DNA from 3 places in the Pseudidiomarina xizangensis genome. Region 1 is predicted to be linked to each of the others. Evidence: predicted binding sites of a transcription regulator. Region 1 holds the regulator's gene; each other region holds the start of a gene.
The links. Region 1 encodes NrdR, which represses ribonucleotide reductase genes. Its sites were predicted from a motif close to AAACACNANATNTNGTGTTT; they were not measured.

Region 1 (7,559 bases):
CGGTGCGTACGCTTACGTACGTCAGCAGTTTGGTCTGCCAATTGGTAAGTTTGAGGGCGTACAAGAGGCGATGGGACGTATCGGTGGTACCAACTACACGATCGAGTCGATGCGTCGTTTGACGGTTGCAGCTTTATGCGAAGGTAAGAGTCCGTCGGTGATTACCGCTATGACCAAGTACCACATGACCGAGATGGGTCGGCAGGTGATTGAAGCGGCGATGGATGTGCACGCAGGAAAAGGCATACAGTTGGGTCCGAAGAATTACCTCGGCCATGGTTATATGGCTACACCGGTTTCAATTACCGTTGAGGGCGCCAATATTCTTACCCGCAACCTGATGATCTTTGGCCAGGGCGCGACACGATGCCATCCGTACGTACTGAAAGAAATGGATGCGGCAGCGAATCCTGACGAGGAACAAGGATTACGCGAGTTTGATGAACTGCTATTAAAACACATTGGTTTTGCAGCCAGTAATTTGTTCGGCAGTTTCTGGATGGGACTGACAGGAGCTCGCTTTAATGCCAGCCCGATCAGCGGACCTACTGCACGTTATTACCAACAGCTCACGCGTATGAGCCGGGCTTTGGCGTTAACAGCCGATGTCGCGATGCTGGTTTTGGGTGGCGATTTGAAACGCAAGGAGATGCTTTCTGCAAGGCTCGGCGATGTATTAAGTCACTTGTATATGGCATCAGCAGTGTTGAAACGCTACGAAGATGATGGTCGGCAAAAGGGCGATTTAGTCTATGTAGAGTATGCGCTGCAACATCATCTGCATGCTATTGGTGAGGCGTTCAACGGCTTTTTCGCTAACTTCCCGAATCGGATAATTGCCTGGAGCTTGCGGGTTGCTACCTTCCCATTCGGCATTCGCTATCAAGCACCACAAGATCAAGTTATGCAAGCTATTGCGGACAGCATGATGGAGCCCGGAGTAACCCGTGATCGTCATACCTTCCTGTGTTATTGGAAAGATGATCCGAATGATATGACGGGACATATGGAATTAGCATTTACAGCTATGAAAGCCCATGAGGCGATTTATAAGCGTTTACAAAAAGCTGAAAAACGCGGTGAGATACCACCCGATTTGGCTGGAGACGAATTGATAAAAGTGGCGCGCAAAGCTGACTTACTAAGTGCTGATGAAGCGAAGAGTATGAAGAAAGTTGAAAAGCTTCGTATTGCGGCCATTGCAGTGGATCAATTTGCTCCCGGAACATTAAAGCAGAGAACGTTCGCCAAATAGGCGAACGTTCTTAGCGTACTTTTCGTACTTCACGGTTTAGCCAATTGGTTTATAACGCATGCGGTGCGGTTGCATCGCTTGCTCACCGAGGCTTTGCTTCATGTAAGCTTCGTAATCCGTGTAGTTACCTTCGTAGAAATTAATCTGGCCCTCGTCGCGGTAATCAAGGATGTGCGTTGCGACCCGATCCAGGAACCAACGGTCGTGCGAAATTACCATTGCTGAGCCGGGGAATTCGAGTAAGGCTTCTTCCAGCGCGCGCAGGGTTTCTACGTCAAGATCATTCGTTGGCTCATCGAGCAACAACAGGTTGCCGCCAGCTTTTAGCAGCGCCGCCAAATGCACGCGGTTACGCTCACCACCCGACAGTTCACCGATACGCTTTTGCTGATCATTCCCGCGGAAATTGAATCGGCCAACATAAGCCCGACTGTTGATCTCAAAGTTGCCAATCCGCAAAATATCCTGTCCTTCAGAAATTTCCTGCCACACAGTATTTTTGTCGTCCATGTTGTCACGGAACTGATCAACACTGGCAAGTTGCACGGTTTCACCCAGTTCGACGGTGCCTGAATCTGGCTGTTCCTTGCCGGTGATCATGTGGAAGAGGGTGGATTTACCTGCACCGTTCGGACCGATAATACCGACAATCGCACCCTTAGGTACGCTAAAGCTTAGGTCATCAATTAACACACGGTCGTCGTAAGACTTTTTCAGATGTTCGACGTCGAGTACTTTATCGCCCAGCCGTGGGCCAGGTGGAATAAATAGCTCGTTGGTTTCGTTACGTTTCTGATAATCGCCGCTTTGCAGCTCTTCGAAGCGTGACATACGCGCTTTGCTTTTAGCCTGACGACCTTTGGGATTTTGTCGAACCCATTCGAGTTCTTGCTTAATGCTACGCTGTCTTGCTTTTTCGCTTTTCTCTTCTTGCTCAAGGCGTTTTTCTTTTTGTTCCAACCAAGAAGAGTAGTTACCTTCCCAAGGAATACCGTAACCGCGGTCAAGTTCCAGGATCCAACCCGCAACGTTATCAAGGAAGTAACGATCGTGGGTAATGGCGACTACGGTGCCGTCGTATTCATGCAGGAAGGTTTCGAGCCAGGCCACGGATTCGGCATCCAAATGGTTGGTCGGTTCGTCGAGCAATAGCATGTCTGGCTTGCTCAATAGCAAGCGACAAATAGCGACACGGCGCCGTTCACCACCGGATAAAACTCCAATTTTGCTATCCCATGGAGGGAGACGTAGAGAGTCTGCTGCCCGCTCGAGGATATTTTCGAGGTTGTGGCCATCTTTTGCCTGAATGATGGCTTCCAGCTCTCCCTGGCGTTTTGCTAAGGCATCAAAGTCGGCGTTTTCGTCGGCATAAGCAGCATAAACCTCATCCAACTCGGTTAAAGCGTTTTTAACTTCGGCAACGGCTTCTTCAACTGTTTCCCGAACGGTTTTGGATTCATCGAGTTGAGGCTCTTGCGGCAAATAACCGATGTCGATACCTGCCAATGGCCGTGCTTCACCTTCAAATTCTTTATCAACGCCTGCCATAATGCGTAAGAGAGTGGATTTACCCGCACCGTTTAGACCTAGAACGCCGATTTTAGCGCCCGGGAAAAACGACAACGAAATGTCTTTTAAAATGGTCTTTTTCGGCGGGACAACTTTGCTCACCCGCGACATTGAGTAGATATACTGTGCCATAGCAGCAACAATTCCTTCGTTCGACTTGAATAAGGCTGCTATTTTAACCCTTAAGTTGGCGTGAACCCAAGTATATTGGTAAACTACGGCGCAAATGATGTCCCGTTTGAAGTCAGGAGCCCCGATGTTAAAAAATGACATGAACATTGCCGATTATGATGCTGATCTTTGGCAAGCAATGACTGGCGAGGTTAAGCGCCAAGAGGAACATATTGAGCTAATTGCCTCAGAAAACTATACCAGTCCACGGGTGCTGCAAGCACAGGGTTCACAGTTGACTAACAAGTATGCGGAAGGTTATCCGCACAAACGCTATTATGGCGGTTGTGAATATGTCGACATGGTTGAAGACTTAGCCATTGAACGCGCCAAGCAACTGTTTGGTGCTAAGTATGCAAACGTACAACCACATGCCGGTTCACAAGCCAACTCGGCGGTATTTTTGGCGTTACTGCAAGCCGGCGATACGGTACTGGGCATGAGTCTGGCCCATGGTGGTCATTTAACCCACGGGTCTAGCGTTAATTTCTCAGGTAAACTCTACAACGCGATTCAGTATGGCTTAGATGAAAGCACTGGTGAAATTGATTATGCCGAAGTTCGCGCGCTGGCTCATGAGCACAAGCCGAAAATGATCCTGGCAGGTTTCTCAGCCTATTCAGGCATTATTGACTGGTCAAAATTCCGTGAAATCGCCGATGAAGTTGGTGCCTACTTGTTGGTCGATATGGCCCACGTAGCAGGTCTTGTTGCGGCAGGTCTCTACCCTAATCCAATACCACATGCTGATGTCGTGACCACAACCACCCACAAAACCCTGGCGGGTCCGCGGAGTGGCTTAATTTTGTCGGGCAAAGACGATGAAACGTTGCACAAGAAACTTAACAGTGGCGTATTCCCGGGTAGTCAGGGTGGCCCTTTGTGCCACGTGATTGCAGCTAAGGCTGTGGCCTTTAAAGAAGCGATGGAACCTGAGTTCAAAGCCTATCAGCAGCAAGTTCTGACCAACGCGAACGCCATGGTCAAAGTATTGCAGCAGCGCGGCTACAAAATTGTTTCTGGTGGTACCCAAAACCATTTGTTCCTGGTGGACCTGATTGACAAAGACATCACCGGCAAAGATGCCGATGCGGCGCTAGGTAATGCGTTCATTACGGTGAACAAGAACTCGGTACCGAATGATCCGCGTTCGCCTTTTGTCACCTCAGGTTTGCGCTTAGGTACTCCGGCAATTACCCGGCGTGGCTTTAAACAGGCCGAAGCTGAACAGGTAGGCCATTGGATCTGTGATGTGTTAGACGATATCAGCAACGAAGATAAGATTGCTGAAGTCCGCGAACAGGTAAAAGCGTTGTGTAAACGTTTTCCGGTTTACGGCTAAGTACAAAGCAAAAAGGAAAAGTTATGCATTGTCCGTTCTGCGGCACCCAAGATACTAAAGTGATTGATTCACGACTGGTGGCGGATGGTGCATCCGTGCGCCGCCGGCGCGAGTGTAGTGAATGTAAAGAGCGCTACACCACTTTTGAAACCGCAGAACTGATCATGCCGCGCGTGATTAAATCTGATGGCTCACGCGAGCCGTTTAACGAAGACAAGTTACGTAATGGTTTGTTGCGCGCACTTGAAAAACGTCCAGTAAGCCTCGAGGCCATGGAGCAGGCGATTCAAAACGTGAAGTCTGGGTTACGTGCAACTGGCGAGCGGGAAATTACCAGCCAGGTCATCGGTGGCTTGGTTATGGAAAATCTAAAAGCGATCGACAAAGTGGCCTATATTCGCTTTGCGTCGGTGTATCGCGCCTTCGATGATATTCGCGAGTTCGGTGAAGAAATCGCTCGCTTAAACGATTAAGCAGAGGCTTTGGCATGCGGCAGCTCGATGCGCAGTACATGCAACAAGCTCTGGAACTGGCCCAGCGTGGTGCCTTTTCGGTAGCTCCTAATCCGCTTGTGGGGTGTGTCATTGTTCGCGACGAAAAAATCGTCGGACAAGGGTGGCACGAACGTACGGGCGAACCCCATGCTGAAGTTTACGCCTTGCGTGAGGCCGGCAAGCTAGCGCAGGGGGCGATTGCTTATGTAACCCTCGAACCTTGTAGCCACCACGGTCGTACTCCACCTTGTGCTGATGCTCTTATCGCGGCGGGCATCAGCCATGTGGTGATTGCGATGCAAGATCCTAACCCATTGGTTGCTGGTGAGGGTATCGCACGATTACGTGCTGCAGGGCTTGAGGTAAGTGTAGGTGTACTGGAGCAAGCAGCGCGTAAGCTTAATCGTGGTTTTATTTCGCGTATGGAGCGACAACGGCCTTGGTTACGTCTGAAAATGGCCATGAGTCTCGACGGTCGTACCGCTCTTGCCAATGGTCATAGTCAATGGATCACCGGAGCTGAAGCGCGCCGTGATGTGCATGCCTATCGAGCGCAGTGTGGAGCGATCCTTACCAGTGCACGTACGGTAATCATGGACCAGGCACGCATGACGGCACGGCACCCGCAAGCGGAGCGACAACCGTTGCGGGTGGTTCTCGATCGGCAACAGCAACTACCTCCCGAACATGACTTTTTTGCTATTTCAAGCCCCGTACTGCGGGTTATTGATGGCGAGGATACTGTCGACAGCAACTGGCCAGAACACGTTAGCACCCTAGTTTTACCAGCGAGCGGGGGGCGTTTGCCGCTGCGCGCCTTGTTCAGTAAATTAGCAGAGCTCGACATTAACGATATTTGGACCGAGTGTGGCGCTGAACTTGCTGGTGCGTTGGTCGCCGCCGAGCTGGTCGACGAGTGGATTGTTTATGTAGCACCAAAGTTACTCGGTGATACCAGCCGGGGAGTGCTGCAGCTACCCGAGTTTCAGGAGTTGGAGCAAGCACCAGAATTGCGTTATGAAAGTTTCACTCAACTGGGTGATGATTTAAAAATTTGTGCACGACCGCGGTATACCTGCGGTGGTGCCGACAGAGGAGAAGTACAATCGTGACGACGCTAAACAGTGCAGCTGAAATTATTGAAGACATTCGCCAAGGTAAGATGGTCATCCTGATGGATGATGAAGATCGGGAGAATGAAGGTGATCTGATTATTGCCGCTGAATGCGTTACTCCTGCCGCAGTCAATTTTATGGCACGATTTGGCCGCGGCTTGATTTGCTTGACGCTCACGGAAGAACGTTGCGAGCAACTGCGCTTGCCATTGATGGTCAATCAAAACAATGCGCCGTACGCGACTAACTTTACCGTCTCGATTGAAGCTGCTGAAGGGGTGACGACGGGGATATCAGCCGCAGATCGTGCTCGTACAGTGCAAGCTGCAGTCGCTGACGATGCCAAGCCTAGCGATTTAGTCATGCCGGGTCACATCTTTCCGTTAAAGGCAAAAACCGGTGGTGTATTAAATCGTGCCGGACACACTGAAGCAGGTTGTGATTTGGCGCGGCTAGCCGGATTCGAACCTGCTGCGGTGATTGTCGAAGTGTTAAACGAAGACGGCACTATGGCCCGTCGGCCAGATCTCGAAAAATTTGCGGCCGAACATGATTTAAAAGTCGGTACCATAGCGGATTTAATTGAATACCGGTCACTCACTGAGAAAACCGTGGAGCGCAAGGCACAGTGTCGCTTGCCAACGCGGTTTGGTGATTTTGACTTGATCACCTATCAAGACACCATCGATAAACAAGTTCACTATGCGCTGGTGAATGGCGAAATCAATGAACAGCAACCGGTCAACGTTCGGGTGCATTTGCAGGATACTTTTCATGATCTGTTTTCTACCGACCGCGCGAGTCAGCGCAGTTGGCCGTTGGGTCATGCTATGGAGTTTATTGGTGAGAAGGGTGGTGTATTAGTTGTTATTGGTCGCGTACAAACGACCGATGACATTTTGGCGCAAGTGAAAAGCTTTGCCGCCGAAGATCGTGGTGAGAAAAAACCGAGTGCGGCGGCATCGAATGCCTCTCGAAATGTTGGTATTGGCTCACAGATTCTTGCCGACCTCGGCGTGCATCAAATGCATCTAATGAGCTCACCGAAACGCTATTCGGCGCTATCTGGTTTTGGCTTAGAGGTTATCGATTTTATCGAGGACCCAGATCACCAGTAAGTGCTGCTACTTGCTGCCAAAGTTGCTGATTGGCAGGAGCAGAGAGTCCCGCCTCCGCACTCGCGGAGGCGATAAAACCATTCAAATAATCAATTTCGGTAGGGCGTCGCTGTGAATAGTCCTGCAGCATCGACGAACGATTGTTGGCCGTCGCTTGTACGACGTGTTCAGCTTGTTGCAGCAGAGTGGCAACAGCTAATTCGATACCATGATACTGCGCCAATACTTGTATTTCATATGCGACCTGACGCCATAGTTCTGGCGTAACGTGCTGCAAAATTTCTCCATTTCTGCATTTGTGTAACACAGTGAAAGGGTTAATTAAGCAATTTACCGCGAGCTTTTGCCAGCGACGCCGTGCGATATCATCTTCCCAAGTCAGTGGTGGTAATGCTCGTGCTAATTGCTCCATCACCTCGTGCGGCGCGTTTTGGCCCGATTGCTGAGGTCCTAACCAGCTTTGCCCGTGTCCGGCGTGAACAATTTTATCGGCAT
Region 2 (7,559 bases), on a different contig from region 1:
TGGTATCCAGCAACTGCTGCATGGCGACTATAGTGTTGGGCTTGCGTTGAACGGTAGTTACTTCTGACATGCTCACCTCCACAAAAAAGGAGGGCACCTGGGGAAGATGCACCTCCTAAACGAGAAACCTTAGTTTTGCTCTGCGGTAATCCCCGCGGTTTGTCCTTGTTTACCCCACAGGCCAGAAACGACCTGCCAGCTAATAGCAAGCGCGCCGATAATAAAGATGACATCACCGACGGTACGAACCCAACGTAAACCTTCGAGCAACGGTTGTTGCATGAAGGCTTCGCTGCGGGCATACCAAAGACCTTCTGAAGCTGCTGCGTAGAATTGAATGAAACCAATCGGCAACAAGCTGGTGAATAGCATTAAGCCAAGACCGATGTTCATCCACCAGAATGCGGTGGTCATCAGTTTGTCGTTGAACGCCAGATGCGGGCGAATGTAGCGCAAGATGAGCAGTACAAAACCCAGTGCCAGGAAACCATAAACCCCGAACAATGCTGCGTGTGCGTGAGTAGGCGTGGTGTTTAGACCTTGCACGTAGTACAGCGAGATAGGTGGGTTGATCATAAATCCAAGTACGCCGGCACCGAGCATGTTCCAGAACGCTACAGCGACAAAACACATGAGCGGCCACTTGATGCGTTGCATCCATACGGCTTTTCTCTGAAGGCTCCAGTTTTCCCAAGCTTCATAGCCCAGTACGATAAGCGGAACCACTTCCAATGCACTAAAGGTCGCACCTACGGCCATAACTGGCGTGGTGGTGCCTGAGAAGTACAAGTGGTGGAAGGTGCCTGGCACACCACCGAGCATAAAGAGTGATGCTGAAGCGAGCGCCGCAACCGTAGCCATGCGCCGCGAGACTAAGCCCATGCTATGGAAAATAAACGCCAGGGCTGCGGTGGCAAATACCTCAAAGAAGCCTTCAACCCACAAGTGGACAATCCACCAGCGCCAGTACTCCATGATTGAGATGTGGGTACGCTCGCCGTAGAAGAAACCAGCACCGTAAAACAAACCAATGGCAACCACTGAAGCAGTAAACAGTGCAAGCAAATTCTTATCGCCTTTCTGTTTGAAAGCACCAATGACTCCGCGCATCATAAGGACCAGCCAGAACACGATGCCAATGAATTTACCGATCTGCCAAAAACGGCCAAGATCGACGTATTCATAGCCTTGATGGCCCAGCCAGAAGCTTAGATGTGCAGGCATGATTTGCGCGATAGCGAGGAAGCTGCCGATAAAGGTACCAGCGACCACGACAACCAGCGCCCAGAATAAGATGTCGACACCAAGCTTCTGATACTTAGGGTCTTTTCCACCATTGATGATGGGGGCCAAAAATAACCCTGCCGCTAAGAAGCCCGTTGCTATCCAGAATAACGCTGCTTGTATATGCCAGGTGCGAACCAAGCTATAAGGGAACCACTGTGAGATCTCTATGCCGTAGAACTCTTGACCTTCTACAGTGTAGTGAGCGGTAATACCGCCAAGTAACACCTGAAAGGTAAAGAGAGCAACCACAATAAACAGGTATTTGCCTAACGCTTTTTGTGAAGGCGTTAATTTTACCAAGCTAATTGGATCCTGTTTGGGAACTTCTACTCGCTCCTCGTCGTGCTGGCGCAAAAAAGCCCAAGCCCAAATTAAAAAGCCAACACCGGCGATGAGCAAAATAACACTGACAATTGACCAGATGATGTTTTCCGGGCTAGGAGTATTGTCGATCAATGGCTCATGAGGCCAGTTATTGGTATAGGTGATGTCTGCGTCTGGTCGCTCTGTTGCTGCTGCCCACGCGGTCCAGAAGAAAAACTCCGCCATCCGTTCGCGACGTTCAAGTTTTGGCAGGGTGTTTTCTTTCATCGCGTAGCTTTCGCGCGTGCTCTGCAGCTCGGCATCGTCACTAAATAGCCGCACATAATAATCGGCTGTTTGCGCAATGGCCCGGACGCGACGGGCATCTACCACGACCTGATCAGTCACCGCATTGTAGGTATTGGTGCGATACGCTTGCTTGAGCTCGAATTGCAATTGATTTTGCTGTGCAGGAGTTAAATCTTCATATTCTGCGGCGAAGACTTCAGCTGCTGCAATGTTTAGCCAGGCGACGAGCTCACGGTGCAGCCAGTCTGCGGTCCAATCAGGTGCTTGATAAGCACCATGACCCCAAATCGATCCGAGCTGCATGCCGCCCACAGATTGCCAGGCAGTTTGTCCATCAAGAATAGATTCCTCCGTCATCAGCGTCTCTCCGTCTACTGAAACGAATTTCGCAGGAATGGGCGGAGCCTCACGATATACCTCGTTGCCGAAGTACCCCAAAATACCAAACGTAATGGCAAGAACCGCAATCAGCGTCCACCATAGTTTTTTGTAACCAGCCATACATCACCTATTTGTTATTGAGTCTTCATCGGCTGTGTTGCAATTAGCTTGCCAACTTTTAACCTATTGTTTTTTAATAATTTATTATGATGTTTGGGTGTAAATTACCTAGCGCTTAAGACAGTAAAATCGCCCTTTTGGGTTAAATATACCTAGCGCGCTATTTTGTTGATCCAGATCAACGCAAACCTAGCTCCTTGCTCTAGGCTAAAACACAACATCTAGTGTTTTTTATGAGAACCAAACACCATATAGGCGATGTGATGCGATTCAGTGCAAAAGATATTGTATTTCAGGAAGTTCCCGGCGAGGTCGCGCTGGCTTACACCATCACCGGTTGTACCGTTGGTTGTAAGGGCTGCCATAGTGTTGATAGCTGGCCCGCTAATCGCGGTGAATTGTTAACCGTGAAAAACTTTACTGACGAGCTTGATCGCTACGCTGGACTTATCACCGCAGTGTTGTTTTTAGGTGGTGAATGGCATCAAGACAGCTTAATCGAATTATTAGATGTGGCAACGAGGCGAGACCTAAATACCTGCCTCTATACCGGACTAGAAACAGTGCCTGCGCTTATTCAGCGTCGTCTTACTTATCTAAAAACTGGCCCATGGCGGGCAGAACGTGGCGGCTTAACCAGCGCTACCACAAATCAGCGGTTTTACGACCTGCGCACCGGGAAAGTTCTGAATGCTTTGTTCTGCCCCGACTTTCTTGAATGTGAATTAGTGAACTAAAACAGAAGGACAACAACAATGCTGCGCTTACAACCTGAACAAATTGACCACAAAATGAACTTCATCCAGGAGTATCTGCAAGCACAAAATGCTGCGGATGGCTCGAAAATGGATGCCAACGCCAATGTTACGCAGAAGAACATTGCAACCTTAGAAGCTGAGTTAATGAAAGACTTCTTTGTGCAAGTGAATCGCAAGCAAGTGAGTAGCAAAATTGCCGATTTATTTGGCGATCAACTGGCCCAAGAGTATGTTCGGCAAATAGAAGATCATGAAATCTATGTGCACGATGAAACCAGCTTAAAGCCTTACTGTGTCTCGGTAACCATGTATCCATTTTTACGTGATGGATTGACTAAGCTCGGCGGTGAATCACAAGCGCCTAAACATCTTGAAAGTTTCTGTGGCTGTTTCGTGAACTTTGTTTTTGCCGTCAGCTCGCAGTTTGCAGGGGCCGTTGCGACCGTAGAGTTTTTAACCTACTTCGACTACTTTGCGCGGAAAGACTACGGCGATGATTATCTAAATACCCATCGCCATCAAATTCAAAACCATTTGCAACACGTCGTGTATGCGCTGAATCAACCGGCTGCTGCCCGTGGTTACCAGAGTGTGTTCTGGAACATCTCGGTCTACGATAAATTTTACTTTGATAGCATGTTTGGTGAGTTTGTTTTCCCTGATTTCAGCAAACCTGAATGGGAATCTGTCAGTGGTTTGCAAGATTTCTTCATGCAGTGGTTCAATGACGAACGTAAAAAAACGATTCTCACGTTCCCAGTCGTCACTGTGGCAATGCTGACCGAAGACGGTAAGTGTAAAGACCAGAACTTTGCAGAATCCATGGCCGGTGAACTTGCCGATGGCAACTCATTTTTTGTCTACTTGTCAGACAATGCCGACTCGTTAGCTTCATGTTGTCGACTACGTAGCGAAATTAGCGACAATACCTTTTCCTATACCTTAGGTGCTGGTGGCGTCGCTACGGGCTCAATCAATGTCATTACCATCAACATGAATCGCTTGGTGCAAGATGGCCGTGATCTCGCCACAGAAATTGAAAAAATCCAGCAATACCAGGTCGCCTATCGGCGATTGATGGAAGAGTACAAAGCGGCAGGCCTATTGACTGTATATGACGCCGGATTTATCTCGTTGGATAAACAATTCTTGACCATCGGTATCAATGGCATGGTTGAAGCGGCGGAATCACAAGGCATCGAAGCGAGTAACAATCCTGAGTACATTGCTTTTGTGCGTGACCGCCTGAAAGTGATTTATGATGCCAACAAGGCAGCAAAAGCTGAATACGGCTATATGTTCAATACTGAGTTTGTACCGGCGGAAAATCTCGGGGTAAAAAATGCCAAGTGGGACAGAGCAGACGGCTACTTTGTACCTCGTGATTGCTATAACTCGTACTTCTATGTGGTCGAAGACCAACAATCGAATGCATTAGATAAGTTCGTGTTGCATGGCGATGAGTTAATTCAATACCTTGATGGCGGTTCGGCCTTGCATTTAAACCTCGATGAAAAGCTGAACAAGTCGGGTTATTTGGCATTGCTCAATACTGCCGCGCAGACAGGTTGTAACTATTTTTGTATCAACGTCAAAATAACTATTTGCAATGCCTGCGAACATATCGATAAACGCACGCTAAGCGCTTGTTCTCATTGTGGCTCCGCAGATATTGATTACGGCACTCGAGTTATTGGTTACCTGAAGCGTGTTTCAGCCTTTAGTTCAGGCCGTCAACAAGAGCACAATCGCCGTTATTATGAACGTGCTGAGTCTGAGCATGTTGAAGCGTCAGCGCAGCGCGCATGGCGTCAGGCCAGTTAAGCAAAACTACTCCAAAAGAGGGAGCTCAGCTCCCTTTTTTGTTGTATGGGTAATACTGACCAAACGCGTTATCATCTTAGGTTGAATAAACCCAACGAGATTGACGCTATGGTTATTGAAAGTTATTCCGATCTTATTCAAGCGGCACAACAGCAAGAAGAGCCGCAACGGTTACTGTTTGTATTGGCAAAAGCAGAATTACCCGAGGACGCAACCGCAAGTCAAACGTCACGGTTTGCCGAGCAGCAAGGCGGAGCATTAGACCCCGTATTGTGTGTCGACAAATTACCGCAAGAAGTCGCCGACTTTTCGACCCTGTTGGCTGAGTCGGAAAAAACCGGAGTGGATTGGGATATCGCATTTATCGCCAGTATGTCGGGACGAGCAGGTCAAGCTCCCTCTAGTGACGAAGCTGATCAGCCGTTAACGTTGATGGTCAATAAAGTAAAAGCCGGCAGCATTGCCGACTTTGTGACAGTTAACAAACAAGGCGAACTTATCCAGTTGTTCGCCTAAGTGATTTATACGACTTTGGAATAGCGAGGAGCAGTAGCCTCGCTATCAAGGTACGCATCAAAACAGGCACAAATACTGCGCACCCAAAGACGACCGCGTTCAGTCACTTGGATAACACCGCCACCTACCTCAACTAAGCCATCCTCAATGAAAGGTTGCAATTTAGCTTGCGCGGCCGCGAAGTAGTTCCAAAAATGGTCGATTCCCCAAGTTTCACTAAAACCTATGATGTCCAGTTCAAAATGACAAATAAGCTGCGCAATCAATGCGGCGCGTAAACGATCATCTTCACTCAAAACAAAGCCTTTAACCACCGGTAACTGATTAGCTTCCAGCGCGCGGTAGTAATCAGGTAAGTCTTTACTATTTTGCCAAAGCACACCGTTGATTTGGCTGATAGATGAGGCGCCGAGACCTAACATACAATCCTGGCCAGCGGTTGTGTAGCCCTGAAAGTTTCGTTGCAATCGCCCTTGTTGCTGCGCAATAGCCAGCTCGTCGTCAACTTTGGCAAAGTGATCCATACCGATAAATTGATAACCTGCTGCACTGAATCGAGTAATACCGAGTTGTAGCAACTCCAGTTTTATCGGCGCCGATGGCAACGAACTATCCGGTATTTTACGTTGCCCGGCGAAACGTTGCGGTAAGTGTGCATAGCTAAACAACGATACACGGTCGGGTGCGAGTTCAATAACCTGATCAATTGATGCTGCAAAACTTGTTGGCTGTTGATAAGGCAGGCCGTAAATCAAGTCCAGATTGATAGAACTGAAGCCAAGTTCGCGACTGAGTTGTACTTGGTGCTTAATTAGTTCGGTGTCTTGTACCCGATTAATTGCGATTTGCACTTTCTCGTCGAAATCTTGTACGCCATAACTGACACGATTAAAACCTAAGGTGCGCAGATGGCGAAGTTTTTCATCACTACAGCTGCGTGGGTCAATCTCGATGCTTAGCTCGGCAGCAGCGCTGATCAGGAAGAAGCGATTTAATAGTGTATGTAACCGCGTTAGCTGAGTTTCAGTAAGAAACGTTGGTGTGCCACCGCCAAGATGAATTTGGGTGATAACGCGATCACCCATCAGCTCGGAGTACATGGCCATTTCTTCGGCAAGTAGATCAAGGTAACGATCCGCTTTGTGCTGATGGCGGGTAATGACTTTGTTACAACCGCAGTAATAACAAAGCTTGTGACAAAACGGCAGGTGTAAATACAAGCTCAGTTCACGCGGTGCATTGGCAAGCGTCTCGCGCACTGTGTCATGCGCGAAGTTGGGCTGCAACGCGAGCGCAGTTGGGTACGACGTGTAACGCGGGCCATTGATATTGTATTTGTCGATCAGTTCTTGATCCCAAGTCACCGCTGTCATGTTCTGCTCCAAACCTTACCGCTTTATGATGGTCTGAATTTTACGTGATTTAGATCAGAAAATTGATACTCCTGAAGGGTTACTTATTTGATCTCGGTCAATGATTTTGATGCCGCAATTTGCTTTTCGTTGGCATGTGCCGTGGCTGCTGCAAATTTTACTAACTGTTGATAGAGATAAGGAGATAAACGCTGTTCAAGCTCGATCGTATCGAGTAGGTTTTTCACTTGTAGGCCAAGCTCAGTATCACCGGTTAGCAATAGCTTACGGCGAAAAAATAACGTATCGGGGTCAACTTGTTGGGTACTGAGTTGCAATAACGCAGACCAATCGACGCGCATGAAAACATCTGCTTGATCGCACTCAGATTTTACTTTAAAACGCATGCGGCCTGAGCTGGATTGCACAGAGATACAAAACTTTAAACCGAGATCAGTCACTTCAATGCGGACCCAACGCTCAGCCAGGAAATCAAATGAACCAGCGAGCAAATTAGTTTTAAAAACCTGACCGAACAAGTGTTCGATAACACCACATGTTAGCGACTTTGGTGTAAGTGCTACCGCAGATTTTAAAAACTTTGGTGCGAACTCTACTACTTTGGTGATAACCATTCATTGCCTCGTATTTGCGCCCCGTCAAAGATACCAAGCATTATAATACTCATTATTGATGTATGTTTACGGCA
Region 3 (7,559 bases), 410 kb from region 1:
TATTTGCAGGTACGCTTTGTCATCGAAGATGGAAAGGGTACCACCGTTGCTGACGGTCGCGACTTGCTGATTCTACAACAGCGGCTGCAAGGCAAGGTGCAACATGCGCTACGTGAAGCTGTGACGGAGCAGCCGACGCAGACAGCAGCGACAGACTGGCAATTCGGGACTTTACCGGAATTGCGTGAACGGCAACATCGTGGTTATTCGGTCAAAGCCTACCCAGCATTAGAAGCGACTAAAGATGGCGTCCGGGAGACTCTATTTGATAAGCCGGAGCAGGCGATCTATTCGCATCAGCAAGCACTAAGGAAATTGTTGCAGCTGCAACTTCCGTCACCGGTACGTTACTTGCAGCAGAGCTTGTCAAATAAAGCAAAGCTGGCGATGTACTACAACCCTTGGGGCAAAGTGGATGCGTTAATTGAAGACTGCATTGTTGCTGCCCTCGATGAGTTTATTGCAGCCCAATCCATTCGTACTGAAACAGCGTTTCGCAAAATGGTGGAGCTGGCTCGTGCGGAACTTAACGAACGTGTTACAGCTATTGCGAGGCAGGTTGAACCCTGTTTAGTGGGCTCGCAGAAAATTAGTAAGCAACTGAAAGGTTCGGTGGCACTCGATCAAATTCAGGCCCATGCAGACATTAAACAGCAACTGGATGAACTGGTGTATCCGGGCTTTGTCAGTGCGGCAGGGGCACAACGATTAACGGACATTGAACGCTACCTGAAAGCGATTGAGCAACGTTTGGAGAAATTGCCGGTGGATCCAAATCGTGATCGCCTTCATCTACTCACGTTGCAAAAGCTTACTGCGGCATATAAAGAACTTAAAGCTAAATGGCCAGCGGGGCAGGCATTACCGGAATCGTTGGTGGAGATTCGCTGGATGTTAGAGGAATTACGAGTGAGTTTCTTCGCCCAGAAACTAGGAACCCGCTATCCGGTGTCGGAAAAGCGGGTTCAACAAGCGCTCGCGGCAGTGAAGATTTAGGCTGCGTACAAGTCTAAATTTTCGCGTGCATAAGCTTCGAATTCTGTGCAACCACCGATGTGTTTTTCATCGATAAATATCTGCGGTACGGTTTGCACCGGTGCACCAACAGTTTTTTCCAGGTCAGCTTTGCTGATGTCTTCTTCGTGCATGTCGATGTAACGAAATTCAAAATCGTCACGATCTTCAACAAGCTTTTCAGCGATTTGTTTTGCACGAACGCAAAAAGGACAGCCAGGACGGCCAAAAATTACTGTAAACATAGTTACTCCCACAATTTTTAAACTACTTAACGGTGCTTATTCTGCCTGAAATCGGCGGTGATCGCCAATGGTCTCGGTCTATTGAGGGGATCGCTTTAATCGATTAGTGGTCTATTTCTAAATCGGAAGTGGGTACACAGCAGCAAGCCAGACAGTCACCCGGACGGACAATAGCGAGGGGTTCATTAATGTAGGCAATGGTGCCGCTGGTGACCTGTGTGCGACAGGCGCCGCAGAAACCGTCACGGCAGTGGTAGCGTGTTTCGATGCCAGCTGCTTCCATCGCTTCGAGCAAAGAAGAGCCCTTGGATGGATCAACGGTCAGCTCATGCTGACCGTTGACGCGTACTTTGAAGGTGGTGCTCATGGCAATTACAGCTCAAAGTCCCCTAAATCGGATGCGCTCACTGAGCTATCGATTTGGCCGACCAGGTAAGAAGAGATTTCCGCTTCTTGTGGTGCAACCTGTACGTTATCCGACACCAAATATTTATTCATCCATGGCAATGGGTTATTGCGTTGGTTGAACGGCGCATCAAAACCTATAGCTTCCATTCGCATGTTGGCGATGTATTCAACGTATTGGCAAAGGATCTCTTCATTAAGGCCAATCATTGAACCGTGACGGAACAGGTAGTGTGCCCACTCTTTTTCTTGCTCAACGGCCTTCATAAATATCGCGAGCGCTTCATCACGCAATTCTTCGGCGATTTCTTTCATCTCTGGGTCGTCTTGACCATATTGCCAAAGGTTTAAGATGTTCTGAGTTGAGACTAAATGTAGGTTCTCATCACGAGCGATCAAACGAATGATCTTCGAGTTACCTTCCATCAAATCACGTTCAGCGAACGCGAAGGTGCAGGCAAAGCTTACATAAAATCGAATGGCTTCAAGTGCGTTGACTGAATTAATACAGAGGAATAATTTCTTTTTTAGTTCGCGCATGGTGACCTGGTGAACTTCACCGTCCACTTCGATATCACCTTCGCCATGGGTCTGCCATAACTGAGTATAAAAGATGAGGTCGTCATAGTATTTCGAGATATCAATCGCACGTTTCTGGATTTCGTCGTTGATGACGATATCTTCGAAAACTTGGCTCGGATCGGTAAATAAGTTACGCAAAATGTGCGTATAAGAGCGCGAGTGAATGGTCTCAAAGAATGACCATGTTTCAATCCAGGTTTCCAGCTCTGGAATGGAAACGATCGGCAATAGGGCGATGTTCGGACTGCGCCCCTGCACCGAGTCAAGCAAGGTTTGGTATTTCAGGTTCGAAATAAAAATATGCTTTTCGCTTTCACTTAAGTTTTGGAAGTCAACTCGATCACGACTGACATCAATTTCTTCCGGACGCCAGAAAAAGCTAATTTGTTTTTCTATAAGTTTTTCAAAAATACTATGTTTTTGCTGATCATAACGCGCTACGTTAACCGAATTTCCGAAGAACATCGGTTCCTGCAACGGATTAATTTGGTTCTTATTGAACGTTGAATAACTCATTAAATTAGCGCCTTGTTATTAGATTTTACACGCACCGCCGGCACAATCGTCATCTTCTTCAGTGACGTCTACCGTTGCTTGCTGGTTCTCTTGTTCGCGTTGTTTGGCGTCAATCTTGTCGCGTAAGTCTACCTGGTTGTCTGAGGCACCGTCACGCGTATTGTGGTAATACAAGGTTTTCACGCCGAGCTTATAAGCATAAAGTAAGTCTTGGAGCAGCTGCTTCATAGAAACCTTGCCGCTTTCAAATTTACTTGGATCATAATTGGTGTTCGCAGAAATCGTTTGGTCGACGAATTTCTGCATGATGCCGACTAGCTCCAGATAACCTTTGTTATTCGGAATCGTCCACAGCAGCTCGTAAGCGTCTTTCAGATTTTCATAATCCGGAACCACTTGTTTAGTAACACCATCCTTTGAGGCTTTTATACTGATATGGCCGCGTGGTGGTTCAATACCGTTGGTCGCATTAGAGATCTGCGATGAGGTTTCAGAAGGCATTAAAGCGGACAGGGTAGAGTTACGCATACCGTACTTTTTCACCTCTGCGCGCAATTGATCCCAGTCAAGTTGCAAGGCTTCGGTACAGACCGCATCCAAGTCTTTTTTGTAGGTATCAATAGGCATGATGCCTTGCGAGTAAGTGGTCTCGTTAAATTTCGGACAAGCGCCGCGCTCTCTGGCTAAGTTTACGGAAGCTTTCATCAGATAGTACTGAATAGCTTCAAAGGTGCGATGAACCAGTCCGTTGGCAGAACCATCGGAGTAACGAACGCCGTTTTTCGCCAGGTAGTAGGCAAAGTTGATGACGCCAATTCCCAAAGTACGGCGGCCCATAGTGGCATTACGCGCGGCTGGAACTGGATATTCCTGATAGCTCAGCAGGTTGTCGAGGGCGCGCACTGCTAAGTCGGCCATCTCCTCAAGATCATCAAGTGTGTTAATTGCCCCAAGGTTAAACGCTGACAGTGTACAAAGGGCGATTTCACCTTCTTCGTCGTTAACGTGAGCTAGTGGTTTGGTTGGTAGTGCGATTTCTAAGCACAGGTTACTTTGCCGAATAGGAGCCAGTTTTGGGTCGAATGGACTGTGCGTATTGCAGTGATCAACGTTCTGCAGATAAATACGACCGGTACTGGCGCGTTCTTGCATAAACAAACCGAACAACTCCAGAGCTTTAATGCGCTTTTTACGAATCGATTCGTCATTTTCGTATTGCACATACAAGCGCTCGAATTCAGCTTGGTCAGCAAAGAAGGCATCGTACAAACCCGGTGTATCAGAAGGGCTGAATAACGTAATGTAATCATCTTTTACCAAACGTGAGTACATTAAGCGGTTGAACTGTACGCCGTAATCGAGGTGACGGACACGGTTCTCTTCAACCCCGCGGTTGTTTTTCAAGACCAGCAAACTTTCCACTTCAAGGTGCCATAGTGGATAAAACAAGGTGGCTGCACCACCGCGCACGCCGCCTTGTGAACAGCTTTTGACTGCGGTCTGAAAGTACTTGTAAAACGGGATACACCCAGTATGGAAAGCCTCACCACCGCGGATAGGGCTGCCCAATGCACGAATACGTCCAGCGTTAATGCCAATCCCGGCACGTTGGGAGACATATTTCACAATTGCGCTGGCGGTGGCATTGATTGAATCGAGGCTATCGCCAGCTTCAATCAGAACACAGGAACTAAACTGACGGGTCGGGGTACGAACGCCCGACATGATGGGGGTCGGTAATGAAATCTTGAACAGTGAGGTCGCATCATAGAAGCGCTTCACGTAATCCAGCCGTGTATCCTTTGGATAGTCAGCAAATAAACAGGCTGCCACGAGTACATACAAAAATTGCGCGCTTTCGTAGATCTCGCCCGTCACGCGGTTCTGTACCAGATACTTGCCTTCCAGCTGTTTTACCGCAGCGTAAGAGAAGTTGAGATCACGTGAGTGATCCATGAAGGCATTCATCTGCTCAAACTCTTCTTTACTGTAATCGTTAAGCAAATGCTCATCATAACGACCGTTGTTGACCATGGAGGTGACCTGGTCGTACAGATGCGGTGGCTCGAACTGGCCATAAGCAAGTTTGCGTAAGTGGAAGATGGCGAGGCGCGCGGCTAAATACTGGTAATCTGGTGCGTCTTCAGAGATTAAATCGGCAGCCGCTTTAATGATGGTTTCGTGAATATCTTCGGTCTTAATGCCATCGTAAAATTGAATACGCGATTTGATTTCGACTTCAGAAACCGAAACGTTATCGAGGCCTTCAGCAGCCCAGCTAATAACGCGATGGATTTTATCTAGGTCTAGCGGTTCCCGTTCACCACTACGCTTGGTAACAAAAAGCTTTTGATTCATGCGGCGCACCCACCAATTTTATCGTTATGTTTTTAGTTATGAACCACTAGATATAGTGTTGAATAGGCATTCTGTGTGAAATTTACACAATATCTTGGGTTGGTTTGATAATCGTATGCTAGCACTTATCGCAATGGGATCAAGCGCGTTTGCGTTTAAATTCCAAAGCAGATTTGCGTCATCTATTAGGGTGCTCGCTAAAAGTCTTGCCGTTCTAAAGGTTTAGCAAATGCAAGACAAAATAATTATTTTTAAATAACTTTTTGCTCTTTCAAACGCTTTGCTAATAGAACAAAACTCTAAGCCTTAATTTTAAAGGCTTGCACAACATCTAGCGGTCAAATTCTAGCTTAACACTAGATGTGGTAATCGCGGAGGTGTTGGAGTAATTGTAAAGGTTGCTGGATTTCGTAGTCGGCAGCCCAGTTTTCTGGCTGTTCTTCAGCGCCGATGTAACCATAGCGAGCCAGTACGGTTCGCATTCCAGCGGCACGGGCTGCCATTTTGACCGGGGCCGACGCACTAGGTATCGAGTAAGGTGCCATCCAAATCAAAAAGAACTGCTTTCACTTTGCGCATCGGAAAACTCAAGCATCTTTCGTTAAGGCAACGATATAGTTGACATCAACGTTACTGTCGTCGAGGTAAAAGCCACGCCACGGTAGGTAATGGATCCCAGTTATGGCTTGCGCTTTCGCGCCCACCGCATCGGTCACCCGTAGTAACTCCGCTGGCTGAATGAATTTGCCGTGTTCATGGGTACCCTTCGGCACCCAGCGCAGGATATATTCCGCCGCGACAATGCCTAGCAACCAGGATTTCAAATTGCGATTGAGGGTTGAGAAGACTAGGGTGCCACCGGGTTTAACTAGCTTAGCGGCTGCTTCAACGATACTTGCCGGGTCAGGCACGTGCTCTAACATTTCAAGGCAAGTTACCAGGTCAAATTCACCGGCGTGCTGTGTGGCGAAGTCCTCCGCCGCGATACACTGGTAATCAACGTTGAGTTGACTTTGTAAAGCATGCAATCGCGCCACTTGCAGCGACTGCTCTGCCAGATCAATACCGGTAACTTTAGCACCTTCGCGAGCCAGTGCTTCGGTGACCAAGCCACCACCGCAACCGATGTCGAGAACCTGCTTACCAAACACACCGCCGCACTGGCGTTGAATAAACTCGACACGAAGTGGATTGATTTGGTGAAGCGGTTTAAATTCGCCTTCGGGATCCCACCATCGTGAGGCCAGGGCACCAAATTTTTCGATTTCTTTCGGGTCGACATTAGTTGATTGCTGCATAGTACTTCTGCTTAGTTGAAAAACTCGGTACAGTGTACTGGAGCTCTCGAATTAAAAAAAGTCGAGGTAAAGCACACGACGGCTAAAAAGCGTCGGAAAAAGGATGCGAGAGGGCAGCGCTAAGGGTACAATGCTGCTACTAAGACAATTATAAGAAAGATTGAGCGTTTAGGGATATAACTATGAGTGATCTCGCCAGAGAAGTCGTTCCGGTCAATATCGAAGATGAACTGAAAAGTTCGTATCTCGACTATGCAATGAGCGTCATTGTTGGCCGCGCACTACCAGATGTGCGTGATGGGTTAAAACCGGTTCATCGTCGGGTGTTATTCGCGATGAACGAATTGCGCAACGATTTCAATAAACCGTATAAAAAGTCAGCCCGTATCGTCGGTGATGTCATTGGTAAATATCACCCACATGGTGATAGCGCGGTCTACGACACTATTGTTCGTATGGCGCAACCGTTTTCATTACGTTACATGTTGGTTGATGGTCAGGGTAACTTTGGTTCGGTCGACGGTGACTCCGCTGCCGCCATGCGTTATACCGAAATTCGCATGGCCAAAATCGCCAGCGAATTGCTCTCCGACCTAGACAAAGAAACTGTCGACTTTGTGCCTAACTACGACGGCACTGAACAAATTCCTGATGTACTACCCACCCGCGTTCCTAACCTTTTGGTGAACGGTTCCTCGGGTATTGCCGTGGGCATGGCGACGAATATACCGCCACATAATTTGGGTGAGGTTATTGATGGCTGTTTAGCCATGATTGACCGGCCTGATATCACGACGGATGAACTCATGGAGTTCATCCCCGGTCCTGACTTCCCAACCGCTGCTTCAATTTCTGGCCGTGCAGGTATCGTCGAGGCCTATCGTACCGGCCGAGGCCGTATCCATCTGCGGGCGAAAGCAGAGTTCGAAACCGATTCAAATGGCCGTGAAGCCATTATCGTTAACGAAATTCCTTATCAGGTTAACAAAGCGAAACTTATTGAAAAAATCGCTGAGTTAGTCAAAGAAAAACGTCTCGAAGGCATCAGCGGTTTACGCGATGAATCCGATAAAGACGGTATGCGTATTGTTATTGAACTGAAACGTGGTGAAGTTGGTGAAGTGGTACTGAATCACTTGTA

Region 2: nrdG (anaerobic ribonucleoside-triphosphate reductase activating protein) is a predicted target of NrdR. The motif match lies at 2,611-2,630, and genes of this name have one in related genera.
Region 3: nrdA (class 1a ribonucleoside-diphosphate reductase subunit alpha) is a predicted target of NrdR. The motif match lies at 5,162-5,181, and genes of this name have one in related genera.

What each region holds. Positions count from the first base shown of each region.
Region 1 covers NZ_JBOBQA010000001.1:813,468-821,026, reverse strand. The annotation lists gene ACQ5ES_RS03985 (acyl-CoA dehydrogenase) at 1-1,255, shown strand, start outside; gene ettA (energy-dependent translational throttle protein EttA) at 1,292-2,956, opposite strand; gene glyA (serine hydroxymethyltransferase) at 3,081-4,337, shown strand; gene nrdR (transcriptional regulator NrdR) at 4,361-4,810, shown strand; gene ribD (bifunctional diaminohydroxyphosphoribosylaminopyrimidine deaminase/5-amino-6-(5-phosphoribosylamino)uracil reductase RibD) at 4,825-5,943, shown strand; gene ribBA (bifunctional 3,4-dihydroxy-2-butanone-4-phosphate synthase/GTP cyclohydrolase II) at 5,940-7,064, shown strand; gene ACQ5ES_RS03955 (ketopantoate reductase family protein) at 7,039-7,559, opposite strand, start outside.
Region 2 covers NZ_JBOBQA010000005.1:53,938-61,496, forward strand. The annotation lists gene ACQ5ES_RS10630 (hypothetical protein) at 1-70, opposite strand, end outside; gene ACQ5ES_RS10635 (nitric-oxide reductase large subunit) at 130-2,400, opposite strand; gene nrdG (anaerobic ribonucleoside-triphosphate reductase activating protein) at 2,634-3,137, shown strand; gene nrdD (anaerobic ribonucleoside-triphosphate reductase) at 3,156-4,982, shown strand; gene ACQ5ES_RS10650 (ribonucleotide reductase subunit alpha) at 5,091-5,498, shown strand; gene hemN (oxygen-independent coproporphyrinogen III oxidase) at 5,504-6,871, opposite strand; gene ubiT (ubiquinone anaerobic biosynthesis accessory factor UbiT) at 6,955-7,485, opposite strand.
Region 3 covers NZ_JBOBQA010000001.1:403,959-411,517, forward strand. The annotation lists gene hrpA (ATP-dependent RNA helicase HrpA) at 1-996, shown strand, start outside; gene ACQ5ES_RS01865 (GrxA family glutaredoxin) at 993-1,259, opposite strand; gene yfaE (class I ribonucleotide reductase maintenance protein YfaE) at 1,363-1,626, opposite strand; gene nrdB (class Ia ribonucleoside-diphosphate reductase subunit beta) at 1,632-2,762, opposite strand; gene nrdA (class 1a ribonucleoside-diphosphate reductase subunit alpha) at 2,781-5,120, opposite strand; gene ACQ5ES_RS01885 (hypothetical protein) at 5,477-5,674, opposite strand; gene ubiG (bifunctional 2-polyprenyl-6-hydroxyphenol methylase/3-demethylubiquinol 3-O-methyltransferase UbiG) at 5,708-6,418, opposite strand; gene gyrA (DNA topoisomerase (ATP-hydrolyzing) subunit A) at 6,601-7,559, shown strand, end outside.